DNA from 4 places in the Pseudarthrobacter lactosi genome. Region 4 is predicted to be linked to each of the others. Evidence: riboswitches for the same ligand, from Rfam matches in the RefSeq annotation. Region 4 holds a riboswitch; each other region holds the start of a gene.

Region 1 (4,162 bases), 360 kb from region 4:
TCCCACGGGGGCGTCGTTCGGCCAGCAGGGCGGCGACTTCGACCCTTCGCAGCTGAACCTGCCCAAGGGATTCGACAAGTTCCTCGGCAAGTAACCACCCCTCCCGGCCGGGTAGCAGCAGGTGTTGTGTTGAGCACTCACGCCTACACTTACTGCTGCCCAATCGGGATGTCGGCGCCGTGGAATAGGGTTGGGTCATGTTCAAACAGCGGGTAGTGTTCGTGCACGGCGCCGGACCTTTCGGTGCGGCGGCGTGGACGCGCCAGCACGGAATGGCGCTGACGTACGACGCCCTGTTCCTGCGGCGGCACGGCTTTGACCCCGTTGCTGAGCCCCTGGAGTCCTCGTTCGCCGAAGACACCGCCATCATCCTGCGCTCACTGGCCGACGACGGCCGCGGTGCCGCCGGCGGCCATGTTGTGGCCCACGCCGAGGGCGCCATTGCGGCCATGATGGCCGCCGTCGAACGCCCTGACCTGGTGTTTTCCCTCACGCTGGTTGAACCGGCGTGCTTGTCACTTACCGCGGAACTGCCGGCCACGTCTGCCCACAGGGCGCTGATGCAACCGCTGTTCGACATCCGGCACCAACTCAGCGATGACGACTTCCAGCGTGAGTTCGTAAGGAGAATGTTCGCGGCGGACCTGCAGGAGCCCGCAACGCCGGAGGAAAAACGGTCAGCTCGCCGGCTCCGGCTGCAGGCCCCGTCCTGGGATGCCCCGCTGCACATTGTTCCTGGCGTTCCCACCATGGTCTTGACTGGCGGCTGGGAACCGCTCTACGAGGAAATCGCCGGATACCTGCAGGAAACCGGTGCCCTGCACCGCATTGCTGCGGGAGGACACCGGCCCCAGGACTCTGCCGAAGGTGACCGAGCCATCCGGTCCTTCATCGCCAGCGTCGGCAAGTCACGCTCGGTTCAGGCTTCCTGAGCCGTCAGCTCCCGGCAGGGATCCGAAGCTCGGGGAGGTAGACCTTCCCGCCGGCGGCCAGGAACTCCGCACTCTTTTCGCGCATCCCGCTGTAGGCCTCGGCGATGGCCGCCTGCGAATCTGCGGAACCGTATTCGTCCCTAATGTCCTGGCTGATTTTCATGGAGCAGAACTTCGGGCCGCACATCGAGCAGAAATGCGCCGTTTTCGCCGGCTCGGCCGGCAACGTCTCGTCATGAAAGGCCTCCGCCGTAACCGGGTCCAGGGACAACGCGAACTGGTCCCGCCAGCGGAACTCGAACCGGGCCTTGGACAGGGCATCGTCCCGTTCGTGGGCGCCCGGGTGTCCCTTGGCAAGGTCCGCTGCATGGGCGGCGATCTTGTAGGTGATCACCCCGGTCTTCACGTCGTCCTTGTTCGGCAGGCCAAGGTGCTCCTTGGGCGTGACGTAACAAAGCATGGCTGTGCCGTACCGGGCGATTTCAGTGGCGCCGATGGCGGACGTGATGTGGTCATAGCCCGGGGCAATGTCCGTGACCAGCGGCCCCAGTGTGTAGAACGGTGCGCCCTTGCAGAGTTCCTGCTGGCGTTCCACGTTTTCCCGCACCAAATGGAACGGGACGTGCCCGGGGCCCTCCACCATGACCTGCACATCGAATTCCCACGCCCGCTGCGTCAGCTCCGCCAGGGTGTCCAGCTCCGCGAACTGGGCGGCGTCGTTGGCGTCAGCCGTCGCTCCCGGGCGCAGTCCGTCGCCCAGGGAGAACGCGACGTCATACTTGGCGAAGATCTCGCACAGCTCGTCGAAGTGCGTGTAGAGGAAGTTCTCCTGGTGGTGGGCCAGGCACCAGCCCGCCATGATCGCACCGCCCCTGGAGACGATGCCGGTGACGCGGTTGGCCGTCAGCGGCACGTAACGCAGCAGCACACCGGCGTGGATGGTCATGTAGTCCACGCCCTGCTCGCACTGCTCAATGACGGTGTCCCGGAAGATTTCCCACGTCAGTGCGTTGGCCTCGCCGTTGACCTTCTCCAAGGCCTGGTAGATGGGCACCGTGCCGATGGGCACGGGAGCGTTGCGGATGAGCCATTCCCGGGTGGTATGGATGTCATCGCCGGTGGAAAGGTCCATCACCGTGTCGGCGCCCCACTGGGTGGCCCACTGGAGCTTGTCCACTTCCTCAGCAATGGAGCTGGTCACGGCGGAGTTACCGATATTGGCGTTGATCTTGACCAGGAAGGCCTTGCCGATAATCATCGGTTCGGATTCCGGATGGTTGATGTTGTTGGGGATGATGGCGCGGCCGGCAGCGACTTCGCTGCGGACCAGCTCCACGTCACAGTTCTCGCGGAGCGCAACGAATTGCATCTCGGTGGTGATGCGACCCTGCCGCGCGTAGTGCATCTGGGTGACGGTGTGGCCGTCGACGGCGCGGCGGGGCACCGGCTGGGCCCCCTTCCACTCCGCAGAGGCCGCACCGCGGCGCACGGCAGACCTGCCGTCGTCGAGCAGGTTCCGTTCCCGCCCGCTGTAGGGCTCGGTGTCGCCGCGGGCGGCGATCCACTCCGAGCGGAACGGGTTGAGGCCCACCACAGGATCGCTGCCCGGACCCGCCGTGCGGTACGTCCGGAAAGGCCCGTTCGCTTCGCCGTTCGGCGACGGCTCCAGCGCGATTTCGGTCACGGGAACCTGGATGCCCGTTGCTTCATCGGTGATGTACGCCAGCGAGTGGGACTTCAGTGACTGGGTTTCTGGCTGGAGCGGTTGATCCTTGTCGGCCTCAATCTGGGCAGGGATCAGCTGTGTTTCTTGTGTATTCAATGAATACTCACTTCCTTCGCCGGCATTACCCGGACAGGTTCAACGGTCGCAGGCTGCGTCAGCCCGATCTCAGCCCCTGCAAGGGCTCCCGTGTGGTCAAGTCGAAGCTACCACAGGCCGAGGGCGGCCCGGTGACAGCAATCACGGGGAAGTGGTCGCAACCAGTCTGCTCAACCACTTGAATTATATTGAAGCTTCAAGTAAATTAAAGTCATAGCCGCCTTCGACCGAAGGCCAATGGACCGGGAGCGTTCAATGACTGCAGAAGCCACCAGCCGGGATCTCCTTCCTGCCGACCTCTCCATGGGCACCGTGATGCTCAAGGTGGGCGACATGAAGCTGATGACCGATTACTACCAGCGCGCACTCGGCCTGGAGGTTGTGGCCGAAGAGGACGGCGGCGTCTACCTCGGCCGCCTGGAGCGCCCTCTGGTCCATCTCGCGGCCGCCCCGTCCCTGAACCTGCCTGGCAGGGGAGAGGCCGGGCTGTTCCACACGGCACTGCTTTTTGATGACCAGGCGTCGCTTGCTGCCACGGTAGCCACCACGGCCCAGTACGACCCCCGATCCTTCACAGGCAGTGCCGACCACCTCGTCAGCGAGGCCTTCTACTTCAATGACCCCGAAGGCAACGGCATTGAACTGTACTGGGACAGGCCCCGTGAAAACTGGTCCTGGAATGGGAAGGATGTGGTGATGGACAGCCTGGCACTGCCACCGCAGCGCTACCTTGAGCAGCACCTGACCCAGGAGTCCGTGGCCGGCCAGCAGGCCACCGAAGCCGGGGTGGGCCACGTCCATCTCCAGGTGGGTGACGTCCAGTCGGCGCACAATTTCTACGTCGGCACGCTGGGCTTCGAAAAGACGGCAGGCTGGCACCGGCAGGCGCTGTTTGTCTCCGCCGGCCGGTATCACCACCACATGGCCATGAACGTCTGGAACAGCCGCGGCGCCGGTCCGCGCAAGGACACCCTGGGCCTGGGTGAAGTGCTCATCGAGGTGACTTCCGCGGACGACGTCGGTGCGCTCGCCGACCGTCTGAAGGTCGCCGGCGTGGCCTCGCACCACACGGGCGCCGAGCTTCGCTTCGAGGATCCATGGCGCAACAGGATCCGTGTCGCCGTCCGCTGAGTGCGGATGCCAAATGTGCGGGGCACGTTGTACTAGGCTGATTCTGAACGGCCGGGGCGGCACCTGATGCAGTCCTTCTGGGCCGCACTGTCGACGGAATGAGGGTTGTTCCCATGGGCTTCACTGAAATTTTTGTTTCCACTCACGATGCCGCACTGAAGCGGGCGGTCGTGCTGGATGCGGGCGGCTCCCCGGCGGGCCAGGGTCTGCGGATTCCCGGCATCAGCGATTTCGAAATCGAACAGCTTGGCGATCTTGCCGGTGCTGCGGTGCACGC
Region 2 (4,162 bases), on a different contig from region 4:
CGGCGGAACCTCCAGCGGAGCCCGCTGCGGAACCTCCTGCTGAGCCCGGTTGCAGCACCACAATCCGGTCCACCAGGTCCTTCCAGACGGACACGCGGTGCTCCACCACAACGAGTGTGGCGCCGGTTTTGTCCAGGCAGCGGCCCACGGCGTCGCGGACTTCCAGCACGCCGGCTGGATCCAGGTTCGCGGTGGGCTCGTCCAGCAGGATCAGCCCGGGCCGCATCGCGAGGATCCCAGCCAGCGCCAGGCGCTGCTTCTGTCCGCCGGACAGGGCCGACGTCGGGTGCTCCAACGAGAGCCCGGCGGCACCAGTCCCGCCGTCGGCGCCCAAACCGGCTCCGCCGTCGGCATTAAGACCGGCTCCGCCACCGGCGTTCAACCCTGCGCCGGCACTTCGCAGCCCGACGTCGTCGAGCGCTTCATGGACGCGCCGCCAGATCTCATCCCGCGGCACGGCTAGGTTCTCGGCACCGAAGGCGACGTCGTCACCCAGGCGCGACAAAACCACCTGCGTTTCCGGATCCTGCTGCATCAGCCCCGAGCGGCCGCGCTGCCCGCGGGGCACCACTCCGTCGATCAGCAGCGAACCGGTTTCGTCGGCGTCGTCCCCTTCATCCCCCAGCACCCCGGCGAGCGCGTGCAGCAGCGTTGACTTGCCCGCGCCTGACGGGCCCAGCAGCAGCACCCGCTCGCCGGGAGCGATGTCGAGGTCGAGCCCGCGGACGGCGGGGGTGGACCGTCCGGCATGCCGCCAGCCCCAGCCCCGGGCGGACACCGCGGCGGGGCGCACTCCGGAAGTGCCGGCGTTGGAAGCGGTCATCAGTTGAAGACGGGCTCCGACGCTGCCTTCCGGGACGCGAACGAGCTCAGCACGCCGGTTTTGGCCAGGCCGCGGGTGGCGATCCAGGACAAGGCGCCCGCAATCACCGCGCCGGAGATGGTGCAGAACACGATGTACGCGAGCTTGTCGGCGGGCTCGTAGGCGATGTTCCAGCCCCACGGGAGGAAGGAGTCATTGAGGCCGCAGAACAGGCCCGCCCCGGCACCGGCCAGCAGCGCGGCGATGAGGTTGTACTTCTGGTGCAGGAAGGACTTGAACCGGAAGTTGCCGTACACCAGCAGGAAGAACACCAGTTCAGCGCCCAGGCCCTGCAGGATTCCGGAGATCAGCACCGTGGCGCCGTACTGCGAGCCCATGATGAGTTCGCCGGTGGCGGCCACCGCTTCGCAGAAGAGCGCCGCACCGGGTTTGCGGATGATGAGCATTCCCAGCACGGCCGGGATCATCCAGCCGCCGGCGATCAGGCCGGTCAGCGGGGGGTAAACGGCGTTCATGGGGGCGGAAACGATGCCGGCGCCCTGGGACCAGGCCCAGAAGATCACGCCGCCGGTGATGGCGATGAGCGCCGCCACCACGATGTCCACAACACGCCAGGTATTGCCGGTCTTTTTGATTGCTGCAGTTGTCATTCGGTCCTCCTGAGGAACAGGAGGGGAAAGTGCCCCGGTGTGCGGCGCTGCCGCCGTTGGCCGGACACTTCGAGAACTCGACTCCCTTGCGCCGGTACTAACCGGATCAGGTTCGAGGGTCTGCGGCTGTCCGCACTCTCAGCGCCCACCTGCGGTTCCCTGGCAAAGCCAGTGATGTCCGACGGCGGCGCTCCCCTGTCGTAATAAATCTGCCCTGATGGGCGTGGTCAAGTTTACACCGCGGGAGGAGTAGATTGTGGGCCATGACTGCCAATAACCCGACTGTGACTGCGTTCAATCCCGATGCGACGGTGCCTCAGCCGGCGGGGCTCCTGGAGGCCCTGATTACCCGCATCGAGGGCGAGATCAGCGAGCTGCAGTTTCCCCATTTCACCAGGGATGATTCCCTCAACCTGGGGCTGCTGCTGGTGGAGCTCGGCAAATCGCGCCGGCTGCCCATCGCGATCGACATCACCAAGGGCGAGCAGGTCCTGTTCCACGTGGCCCTGGACGGCGCCACCCCCGACAACGAGCACTGGATCCGGGCCAAGCAGCGCACCGCCGCCAGATACGAGATCCCGTCATTGCTGGTGGGCCTCCGCGGCAGGCTGCACGGCGGCCGCATCGAGGACCACGGCTGGTACGACGAAACCGTCTACGCGGCCCACGGCGGATGCTTCCCGGTCTACGTCGCCGGCGTGGGCGCCGTGGCCACGGTGACGGTCTCGGGCCTGCCCCAGATGCTGGACCACGATCTTGTGGTGGAAGCCCTGCGGGAGATTCTGGAGTCCATGCAGCCGGGTTAGGCTAAAGACAGTCCCGGATCCGCTCACAAGGAGTTCTACGAATGAACCTGTTCATCAAGCTGCTCGGCACGGCTATCAGCCTCGGCGCCGGATTCGTCGGCACCAAGGTGGTCAATACCGTGTGGGAAAAGTCCACCGGCCGGAAGCCCCCCACCGGCAAGGACGAAGACACTCCCACCACCCTGCGCTCGGCGCTGACGTTCGCGCTCATTTCGGCCTCGGTCAGCACCATCATCCAGGTGCTTGCCAACCGCGGCACGCAGCGGGCCATCACCCGCTTTGCCAAGTCCCAGGACATCGTCTAACCCTGGCAACGCCTAACCCTGGCGCGCAGGCCGCCGGCGACTGACCTTCAGTCCCGCCGGCCGCCGTCGGACGCTTCATCCCTGGATGACTCATCCCGGGCTGATTGGGCCGTCTTCTGAACCACGGCTTCGAGTTCATCGGAGCTGAGGAGCTCGCGGTGCAGGTGTTTGGTGCGGTAACCGGCGCGGCCCACCATATGGGCCGAAACCGGCACAGTCAGCAGCTGGAAAATCCAGGCCACCAGCAGCACTGGCCACACCCACCAGGTGCGCAGCTGCAGGCCGATGGCCGCCAGGAGCAGGAACAGCCCTAGCACCTGGGGCTTGGTGGCCGCATGCATGCGGCTCAGCAGGTCCGGGAAACGGAGAAGCCCGACGGCGGCGGCGAGCGACATGAAGGCGCCCAGCACCAGGAAAACCGCGGACACGGTATCGATGACGTTATCAACCACGCTGGCCTCAGGACTCATTGGCTTGCTCCCGCCGGTCGGCCACGAAGCGCGCAACCGTCACTGACCCGATGAAGCCGACGATGGACAGCGCCACGAGCAGCATCAGGTTGTTCAGGTGCCGGTTGACGGCCATGTCGATGCACAGGGCCGCGCCGAGGATCGCGAGCAGGACGTCGGAGGCCAGCACCCTGTCCAGCAGCGACGGGCCGCGGGAGATCCTGATGATGGCTCCTGCCGCTGCCAACGAAAGAATGACTGCCGTGACAGCCAGGACGGTCTGCATCATGCTGCGGTCTCCTGCCGGATTGCTTCGAGTTCGTCGCGGGTGCCCATGATCCTGATCAGGCCCGCTTCGATGGAGCGGACCTCCTCGCGGAGGCTCGCGACCTCTTCCGGGCTGCTGACGTTGAGCGCGTGGAGGTACAGGGTGGACGTTGACCGGTCCACTTCCACCACCAGGGAGCCCGGGATCAGCGAGATCACGTGCCCGGTAGCGGTGACCATCAGGTCCTGGTGGCTCCGCAACGGCACCGCGACGACGGCATTGACCACCCGCGGGCCGCGGACAGCAGCCAGATACATAACCTCAACGCTGGCTGCCGCCACCCTGCCCAGGAAACGCAGGGCAAACGGCACTGCGTGAAGAATGTTAAAGCGGCCGCTGAGTTCCACCGGCGGCAGGTAGAACATCCGGGCCACGAGGACGGCCAGCAAGGCGCCGAAGAGCAGGTTGCCGGGGCTGAAGTCCTGCCACAGGGCTGCCCAGACAATCACCAGCCATACCAGCAGGGGCAGTTCCTGGCGCAGGGAGATCCGGCGGCGGCTCATTTGCCCCCTCCGTTTTTCAGTGCCAGCGGGGGAACTTGGGTGTCCTCGCCGAGTACGGCCTGGATATAGGCGGACCGGTCCAGCATTTCGTGGGCGGCCTGGTCCGAAACTTTGAACAGCGGGCCGGCGAAGACTGTGAGGGAAACCCCCAGGACCACCAGGCCCAGGGTTGAGCCCACCATGGTGCGGGGCAGCAGTGTGACGTTTTTGCGGCCGGCCCGGCTGCCGGTGTCCGAATCCTCGGGCTCAGCGAGCAGGACGGGATCCGGGTGCTCAGCGTCCGAGGGCTTGCGCCAGA
Region 3 (4,162 bases), 450 kb from region 4:
GTGGGCGCCAGCGCACTGGCCCGGGCCAGGACCCGCGAATAACCGTTGAGGTAGATGGCATCCTGGGCGAGGTAATAGGCGAACTGTTCCTCAGCCAGCGTGCCGGCCTCCAGATCGCGGATGAAATCCAGCCCGTAGATAGCCACAAGTTCCGGCTCCGCCGCCCGCCGCAGCGTCTGTGCGAATTCGCTGGCTCCCGGAACCTGTTGCATGTGGTGGAAGTGGTTGATGGGGCCGTTGCCCGTCCCCACCTCCAGTTGGTCGGCGGCCTGCAGCGCGCCGATCAGCCAAGGCTTCACTTGCCGGAGGGTGGCTTCCCAGTCTCCCAGTCTGGCCTGGGCCGTGGCCATGGCCGCCGACAGCGAGCAGCCGGTGCCGTGGCTGTTGCGGGTGGGGATCCTGTCCCCGCTCACTTCCACTACGTCGTGGGCGAGCAGCCCGGCGGCGTTGACCAAGGCATCCGGGCAGTCCCCGCCGTCGAGATGGCCGCCCTTGACCAGGACGGTGGCACCGGTCGCGGCGGACAACCGCTGCCCCTGTCCGAGCGCATCAGGCCAGCCCCGTGCCTGCGGCTCCCCTACCAGGATGGCCAATTCGGCCAGGTTGGGGGTGATCAGGTCCGCGAGCGGGAGAATCTCCCGCAGGGCTGCCTCAGCAGACTCCTGCAGCAGCCGGTCACCGCTCGTGGCCACCATCACCGGATCAAGAACGACGACGGCGGGACGCACCTTTTCCAGCCAGTCACGGACCACGCCAATCACCGCAGCGTCGCCCAGCATGCCGATCTTGACCGCGTCGATGGTGATGTCGTCGCTGATGGCATCGAGCTGCTGGCCCAGGAAGGATGCCGGGGGGACGTGAACCGCCCGGACCCCCTGCGTGTTTTGGACTGTCAGGGCCGTGATGGCCGCCATGCCATAGCCGCCAAGGGCCGCAATGCTCTTGAGATCGGCCTGGATCCCCGCGCCACCTGACGGGTCTGATCCGGCAATGGACAGCACCCGCGGGACGTCACGGAGCACCGGGACCTTGGCAGACAGGCCTGGCGCCGGCTGGACCTCAACCTGGTTGGCAGAGAATTTCGACAGAGCAGCCGCGGGCGGTGCAGGAGGAAGGACAGAAGTTGAAGCCAAAGGAGACATCCCTTCGCCGGTGCTAACCGGACAGGTTCAACGGGTGTGGATCTCAGCCGGCACTCTGCGCGGCACCCCGTGTCGATCACCAGCCTAGCGTTCCTCAGGACTTAACGCCGGACGCCCAGACGCAGCCCGTAATTCACGGGTACGTCCGGGCGCCGTTGTGGTGGCTTGCCCTGCTGTTAGTCAGAGCTCCGAGGCCGGAACCCCTACACCCAGGATGATGGGCGCGTCCGTGGCCGCTGGCTTGTCGGCCACAGCAGCATTGATGGGCTCCGGGGCCTTCGCGGCGTGGGTGTGTCCGACGGCAGCCGCCGTAACGGCTTCGTGATGCTCCACGGAGGTCGCGTTGGCTGCGCCCTGGGCACGGCTGGCACTCCGGTTCCGCCGGGGACGACGGGCGCGCGGCTCCTCGGTGTGGTCCGAGTAATCCTTCTCCGCCACGGCCGGCTGCTGCTGACGGGCAGCTTCGGCCGGCTGGCTGTCCGTTGACCGGGCCGCCGATGGCGTGCTTTCCGCTACAGGGGCCGGCTCGCCAAGGTGGGCGAAGGCCTCCGCGAGGCGGTCAAGCGTCAAAGCAGGTGCGTGCGCCTGGTCCTCGTGATGCGCTACGAACGGCAGTACCACCTGCTCGCCGCCGAACGTCAGCACAGCGGCCGGGCGGCCGTTGGAGTCCGTCTCAGGCCGCTCAGCCGGCACCGCCGCAGCGGGAGTCTGTACCGCTGCTGCTGATGCGTGGGCAACTTCGTCGTCGTGCAGGTGCGCAGCATGGGCTGCGGCCGCAATGTTCGCAAGCGCGGCCCGCGTGGCCTCAGCCTTCGCATGGCGCTCGGCATCACTGGGTTCCGGGTGGACCGTGTGGATCTGGACCGGAGCTGCCGGCGCCGTTTCCAGCGGCTGGCCGCCACGTCCGCGGCGGCGCTTCCGGTCATTGCGGCCACCCGGCTGGCTGTCCGGGCGCTGGCTGTCCGTGCGCGTGTTGTCGGTGCGCTGATCGTTGATGCGGGGTTCCTGCCGGCTGTCCACCCGCTGCACGTGGTGCTCAGCGGCTACGATGTTGGCGCGGCGGTGTTCCACGGGGTCGTCGTGGGTGACGATTCCGCGGCCTGCACAGGTTTCACACTGCTCCCCGAAGACTTCCAGGAGCCCGGTGCCCATGCGCTTTCGCGTCATCTGCACGAGTCCCAGCGAGGTCACTTCGGCAACCTGGTGCTTCGTCCGGTCGCGGCCCAAGCACTCCACCATACGGCGGAGAACCAGGTCTCGGTTGGATTCGAGGACCATATCGATGAAGTCGATAACGATGATGCCGCCGATGTCGCGGAGCCGGAGCTGCCGGACAACCTCTTCAGCTGCCTCAAGGTTGTTCTTCGTGACGGTTTCTTCGAGGTTGCCGCCGCTGCCGGTGAACTTGCCGGTGTTGACGTCCACCACTGTCATGGCTTCGGTGCGGTCGATGACCAGCGAGCCGCCCGAGGGCAGGAAGACCTTACGTTCCAGGGCTTTGTGGATCTGCTCGTCGATCCGCCACGCCGCGAAGATGTCAGTGTCCTTGGTCCACTTTTCCAGGCGGCCCACGAGGTCCGGGGCAACGTAGGTGACGTAGGCCTCGATGGTGTCCCAGGCCTCTTCGCCGGAGACGATCAGCTTGGAGAAGTCCTCGTTGAAGACGTCACGGACCACCTTGATGGTGAGGTCAGGTTCGCCGTAGAGCAGTTCCGGGGCGAGGATCTTGGTGGACGTGGACTGGCTTTCGATGCCCTCCCACTGCGCGCGCAGCCGGTTGATGTCGTGCGTGAGCTCCTCTTCCGAGGCGCCTTCGGCAGCGGTGCGGACGATGACTCCGGCGTGCTCCGGGAGGCGGTCCTTGAGGATGCGCTTGAGGCGGTTGCGCTCGACGTCGGGCAGTTTGCGGGAAATGCCGGTCATGGAGCCGCCGGGCACATATACGAGGTAGCGGCCGGGAAGCGAGATCTGGCTGGTCAGGCGTGCACCCTTATGGCCCACGGGGTCCTTGGTGACCTGGACCAGGACGGTGTCTCCGGACTTGAGCGCGTTTTCGATACGGCGCTGCTTGCCCTCGAGGTTCACGGCCTCCCAGTTCACTTCACCGGCATACAGGACGGCGTTGCGGCCGCGTCCGATGTCAACAAACGCCGCTTCCATGGACGGCAGGACGTTCTGCACCTTGCCAAGGTAGACGTTGCCGATCAGGGAGTCCTGCTGGGTCTTGGAGACAAAGTGCTCGGCCAGGACGCCGTCTTCGAGGACGGCGATCTGGATTCTGTCGTCGCGCTGGCGGACGATCATCTGCCGGTCAACTGATTCACGGCGGGCCAGGAACTCGGCCTCGGTGATGACGGTGCGGCGGCGGCCGGTGTCGCGGGATTCGCGGCGGCGCTGCTTCTTGGCTTCGAGGCGGGTGGAACCCTTGACGGACGTGACGCGGTTATTGACCGGCGCTTCCGCGGCGGCGCGGGGTGCGCGGACGCGGGTCACCGTGTTGGGCGGGTCGTCGCCTTCCCCTCCGGTCAGTTCCAGGTCCTGGTCGCCACGGCGGCGGCGACGACGACGACGGGACGTCACGCCTTCGTCGGCCTGCCCGGCGGATTCGTCATCGGTTTCTTCGGCTGCGCCGTCGTCACCTTCGCTATCGCCGTCGGCATCACTTTCGCCGGTGCGGCTGCGTCCGCGGCGACCACGGCTGCGGCGCCTGCGGCGGCCGTTGGCGTCGTCCGCTTCACCGTCTTCGGCGTCGTCCTCCTCCGGCTCTTCAACCGCGGCTGCAACCGGTGCGGGGCGGACCACGGTGCTGAGGTCAGGAGCCTGGAAAAGCACCGACGTGGTGGACGCCGGCTCAAGGAACAGGGAACTGAACGGGCTGGCAGGCTCGGCAGCAGTCGGCTCTTCAGCCGGCGCGGCGGCAGCAGACTTGGCCGGGGCGGCGGCCGTGACGGGCGCGGTGGCCTCCGCAGCTGCGGCTTCCCCTGCCTCCGGGGCCGGCGTTGCTGCAGCTTCGGGGGCTG
Region 4 (4,162 bases):
CCGTACGGACCCGGAATCCCGGCTTTGGGCAGAACAGGCAGGGCGCCAAACCGTCAGGCCAGCAGCTCGAAGTGGACCTCGCGGGCGGCAATATCGGAGGAGATCAGGCGGACCCGCACCTTGGTACCCGATTCCAGATCGCCGGCGCAGCGGGCCGTCACGGCGGGTTCGGCGATCTGGATGATCCCCGAGGGGCCGTTCCCGTTTTTCGCGGCGCCGTTTTTCACAGTGCCGTTCTTGGCGCCGTTGCCGTTTTTCCCGTTGCCGTTTCCGTTGTCCTTTTGCGGCTTGGAACCGGAGATCACGATCGCATCGAACTCCTGCCCCACATGGTTGACCAGGAGCGCGGCCTCCACGGTGTCCAGCGCCATGCGTTCCATCCGCGATGCCAGCTGGTCGGATCCGGCCATGATCTCCGGCAGGGACGGCAGGGCTTCCCGCGCCCAGTCCGGTACGGGCTTGCCGTTGCTCAGGGCTTCGCAGATCACCAGCACGAAGCGGTCGATGAGGCGCCGGAGCGGTGCCGTGGTGTGGGCATAGGCGGCGCCGATGGCGGACTGGACGGCGTCGTCCGGAACCGTGCCGTCGAACGCCGTGTAGCTGGCGCCGCGGAACAGCATGCCGGCGGAGTGCAGGATAGCCAGTTGCCGGGGCTCTGTCGGGTCAAGGCTGCGCAGGTATTCGCCGTAACTGATTTTGCCGTCCCACGGCTTGCCCAAGGCCTCCGTCTGGAGGCGGAAGTGGCGCAGGGAGCGCTCGTCCGGCGCCGGCATGGTGCGCAGGATGCCCACTTTTCCCGCCAACATCAGGTTCGCCGCCGCCATTCCGGTCATCAGGGAAATCTGGGCGTTCCAGTCCTCCACCGGAAGCTGCGGTGCCGCGGCAATCCGGTAGCCGCCGTCGGGCAGTTGCACGATTTCCTGCTCGGGCATGTTCAGGCTGGCGCCGCCACGCTGCCGCTCCAGTTCAACCCGCTTGAGCCCCACTTCCTTCAGGAGCTGCAGCACGGGACCGGCCGTCCCGGCATCGAGTTCGGCCTGGACTCCCTTGTAGCTCAGCTTGGCCCGGCTGCGGATGGTGGCCCTGCGGACACTCACCGTGGAGACGTGTGCGGCGTCGTCCAGCCCAAACTCCCACACATAGGCGGAACAGAGCTGCCCGGCCAGGAGGCTGCCGGCCCCTTCGCTGATGACCTCCGGATGCAGCGGAATACGGCCGTCAGGGACGTAGAACGTCTGTCCGCGGCGGCGGGTCTCTGCGTCCAGTCTGCCGCCAGGGCGGACAAAGGAGGGTACGTCAGCGATGGCGTAAAGCACCCGGTAGCCAGCGCCTGCCCGCTCGATGAACAGCGCCTGGTCCAGGTCAGTGGAGGATGCCGGATCGATGGTGAGGAAGTCCACGTCCGTCAGATCAGCGCCCGGCAACTCGTGTGCGGCCACTGCCGCTTCCGCGTCCCGGACCGCCTCTGCCGGGTAGGGCCCCGGTAGTTCCAGCTCGGTCCGCAGGGCGCTCAGTGCCGCCGCGAGCTCGTTGGTCTGCTCATGGACGTTGGGGGACAACCGATGATGTGACACGAAAATCAGGTTAGCCCGATTTCCACGGATCGTGCACGCCCACCGTCCGCCACGCGGGGATTCTCAGGATGCGCCGGCGTCCAGGGCCGCCACGAGTGCCGCTGCAGCCGCTGCGGGATCGGAGGCCTCGGTGATGGCACGCACCACAACAATCCTGCCGGCACCGGCCTTCACTACCTGCTCCACGTTGCCAAGATCGATGCCTCCGATGGCAAACCAGGGCAGCGTGGCCTGGGTGCCACCGGCAGTGCGGACTGCTTCGGCCGCGTACCGCACCAGGTCAAGGCCGACGGCGGCCCTGCCGGGTTTGGTGGGAGTGGCCCAGACCGGTCCGACGCAGAAGTAGTCCAGGCTGCCTTCGGCAGGCAGCCCGCCGGACAGCCGGATGGCGCCTTCGATCTGCTCGGCGGTGTGCGTGGAAAGACCGACCGCAACACGCCGGCCCAGCAGTGTGCGGGCGGACGCAACAGGCAGATCCTTCTGACCGATGTGGAAGACGGGGGCGCCGGACAGCATCGCGACATCGGCACGGTCATTGACGGCCCACAGCTTTCCGTGGCGTTCGGCAGCCGCCTGAAGAACGGCCAGCAGCTCCAGTTCCTCCGCCGCCTCGATGGACTTGTCGCGGAGCTGGATGATGTCCACGCCGCCGGCAAAAGCCGCGTCCACAAACTCGCCAAAGTCCCCGCGGTCCCGGCGCGCATCAGTGCACAGGTAGAGCCTGGCACTGTGCGGGAGGCCTGTGGTCACACCGAGGGTCGGGTCTGTTCCGGCCAGGGAATCGGGAGCGGAGGAGGTAGCGGAGGGCGTGCCTGCAGCGGCGAAGTATTGCGCGTTCATGGAAACCAGCCTAATTCCCCTAAACTGGGCGGGTACTGCGGGAGCCCGTTGCAGCCGTCATAAAGCGGCCGGGCTGAGAGGGCGTCAGAGCCGACCGCTTGACCTGATCCGGCTAATACCGGCGTAGGGAAGGAACCAGATGCCCCCCGCAACAAGCAGCCCACCTGTGGCTGGATCAACCAGCGTCCCGGCCAGCACGGCCGCCGTGCTGCATGCCGACGTGGCAGTCATCGGCGGCGGCGTCATCGGCCACGCAATAGCTTGGGACGCCCGGCGAGCGGGCCGATCCGTTGTGCTGATCGATGACGCACCCGGGAGCGGCGCCAGCTGGGCAGCCGCCGGCATGCTTGCCCCTGTGAGCGAACTGCACTACCAGGAGGAATACCTCCTGGAGCTGATGCTTGCATCCTCCGGGCTGTGGCCCGCCTTCGCGGCAGACCTCGCCCTGGCGGGGGCCGGCGAGACCGGATACCTGACGACGCCGACCCTCGCCATCGGCGCGGACGCTGCGGACCGCCGGGCGCTGATGGACCTCCGGGCCGTGCAGCAGGCCAGCGGCCTGGTGGTGGAACCCCTGACTGTCCGTGAGGCCAGGTCCAGGGAATCCTTGCTCAGCCCAGCCATCTCCTGCGCCCTGGACATCCGCGCCGACCACCAAGTGGATCCACGGAAACTGGTGGCGTGCCTCCAGGCAGTCCTGGCCCTCCATGAATCAGGGGCTGGAACCGCAGTGGCAGGTGCCCGCGGGGGATTCGCCGTTGACCAACGGGCCACTGCCCTTCTCTGGCAGGACGGCTGCGTCAGCGGCGTGGCGCTCGCAAACGGCGGAGAAGTCCAGGCCCGGGAGACCGTCGTGGCCAACGGATTGCAGGCGGCCTCGCTGGGAGGCCTGCCGGCGGGACTGCACCTGCCCCTGCGGCCCGTCTACGGTGACATCCTTCGACTGGCTGTTCCGCAGCACCTGCGACCGCTCCTCACTTCCACTGTCCGTGGAATGGTCCATGGTGTGCCGGTTTACATCGTTCCCAGACAGGACGGCACGGTGGTGATTGGGGCAACGCAACGGGAGGATGCGCTCGCCGGGACAGGTGATGGTGCTGTCTCGGCCGGTGGCGTCTATCAGTTGCTGCGTGACGCCCAGGTCCTGGTGCCGGCCGTCTCGGAGCTTGAACTCCTGGAATGCACGGCAAGAGCTAGGCCCGCCACCCCGGACAACGCACCGCTCCTGGGCCGCGTTCCGGTTTCCGCACCAGCGACGGGGAACGCGGGGAACCCTGGGAGCACAGGAGACATTGCCGGGCTGATCATCGCCACCGGGTTCTTCCGCCACGGAGTGCTGCTTGCTCCGGCGGCGGCAGCGATCTGCCGGGAGTTGCTTGACGGCCGGACAGATCCTCGATGGGGGGCCCTCAGCCCGGCCCGCTTTTCAGGAAAGCACCAAGTGGCCGGCACGCAGACCCCACCCAAGGACAGCAGCAGCATGAAGGACCTCGACCCGCAGAAGGAATCAGCATGAACATCACCCTCAACGGCTCGAGCCATTCCGTGGCCGACGACGCCTCCATCACCACTCTCATCAGCCAGATCACCGGCCGCCCCCTCGCAGCCAACGGACAGGCGACAGACGGGCAGAAACTCGGCGTCGCCGTCGCCCATAACTCCGAAGTAGTACCCCGCAGCCAGTGGTTCGTCACGGCGCTCGCCGAAGGTGACGACGTCGAACTGGTCACAGCAGTCCAGGGAGGCTG

The links. A riboswitch is a leader RNA that binds a small molecule or an ion and turns the genes downstream of it on or off. The one in region 4 is predicted to bind thiamine pyrophosphate.
Region 1: it holds a riboswitch for thiamine pyrophosphate, as region 4 does, so the genes downstream of both, thiC (phosphomethylpyrimidine synthase ThiC) here and thiO (glycine oxidase ThiO) in region 4, are expected to answer to the same signal.
Region 2: it holds a riboswitch for thiamine pyrophosphate, as region 4 does, so the genes downstream of both, ACZY0Q_RS18045 (ECF transporter S component) here and thiO (glycine oxidase ThiO) in region 4, are expected to answer to the same signal.
Region 3: it holds a riboswitch for thiamine pyrophosphate, as region 4 does, so the genes downstream of both, thiD (bifunctional hydroxymethylpyrimidine kinase/phosphomethylpyrimidine kinase) here and thiO (glycine oxidase ThiO) in region 4, are expected to answer to the same signal.

What each region holds. Positions count from the first base shown of each region.
Region 1 is NZ_JBVAYS010000001.1:912,349-916,510, reverse strand. Features, by position in the region: gene ffh (signal recognition particle protein) at 1-94, shown strand, start outside; gene ACZY0Q_RS04250 (alpha/beta hydrolase) at 198-932, shown strand; gene thiC (phosphomethylpyrimidine synthase ThiC) at 937-2,754, opposite strand; TPP riboswitch at 2,749-2,856, opposite strand; gene ACZY0Q_RS04240 (VOC family protein) at 3,010-3,885, shown strand; gene ACZY0Q_RS04235 (hypothetical protein) at 3,999-4,162, shown strand, end outside.
Region 2 is NZ_JBVAYS010000004.1:191,290-195,451, forward strand. Features, by position in the region: gene ACZY0Q_RS18040 (ABC transporter ATP-binding protein) at 1-823, opposite strand, end outside; gene ACZY0Q_RS18045 (ECF transporter S component) at 823-1,473, opposite strand; TPP riboswitch at 1,539-1,680, opposite strand; gene ACZY0Q_RS18050 (heme-degrading domain-containing protein) at 1,737-2,279, shown strand; gene ACZY0Q_RS18055 (DUF4235 domain-containing protein) at 2,321-2,584, shown strand; gene mnhG (monovalent cation/H(+) antiporter subunit G) at 2,632-3,054, opposite strand; gene ACZY0Q_RS18065 (MrpF/PhaF family protein) at 3,044-3,322, opposite strand; gene ACZY0Q_RS18070 (Na+/H+ antiporter subunit E) at 3,319-3,864, opposite strand; gene ACZY0Q_RS18075 (Na+/H+ antiporter subunit D) at 3,861-4,162, opposite strand, start outside.
Region 3 is NZ_JBVAYS010000001.1:824,758-828,919, forward strand. Features, by position in the region: gene thiD (bifunctional hydroxymethylpyrimidine kinase/phosphomethylpyrimidine kinase) at 1-1,142, opposite strand, end outside; TPP riboswitch at 1,125-1,222, opposite strand; gene ACZY0Q_RS03805 (Rne/Rng family ribonuclease) at 1,323-4,162, opposite strand, start outside.
Region 4 is NZ_JBVAYS010000001.1:1,276,149-1,280,310, reverse strand. Features, by position in the region: gene ACZY0Q_RS05875 (RNB domain-containing ribonuclease) at 54-1,574, opposite strand; gene thiE (thiamine phosphate synthase) at 1,638-2,414, opposite strand; TPP riboswitch at 2,442-2,561, shown strand; gene thiO (glycine oxidase ThiO) at 2,581-3,930, shown strand; gene thiS (sulfur carrier protein ThiS) at 3,927-4,162, shown strand, end outside.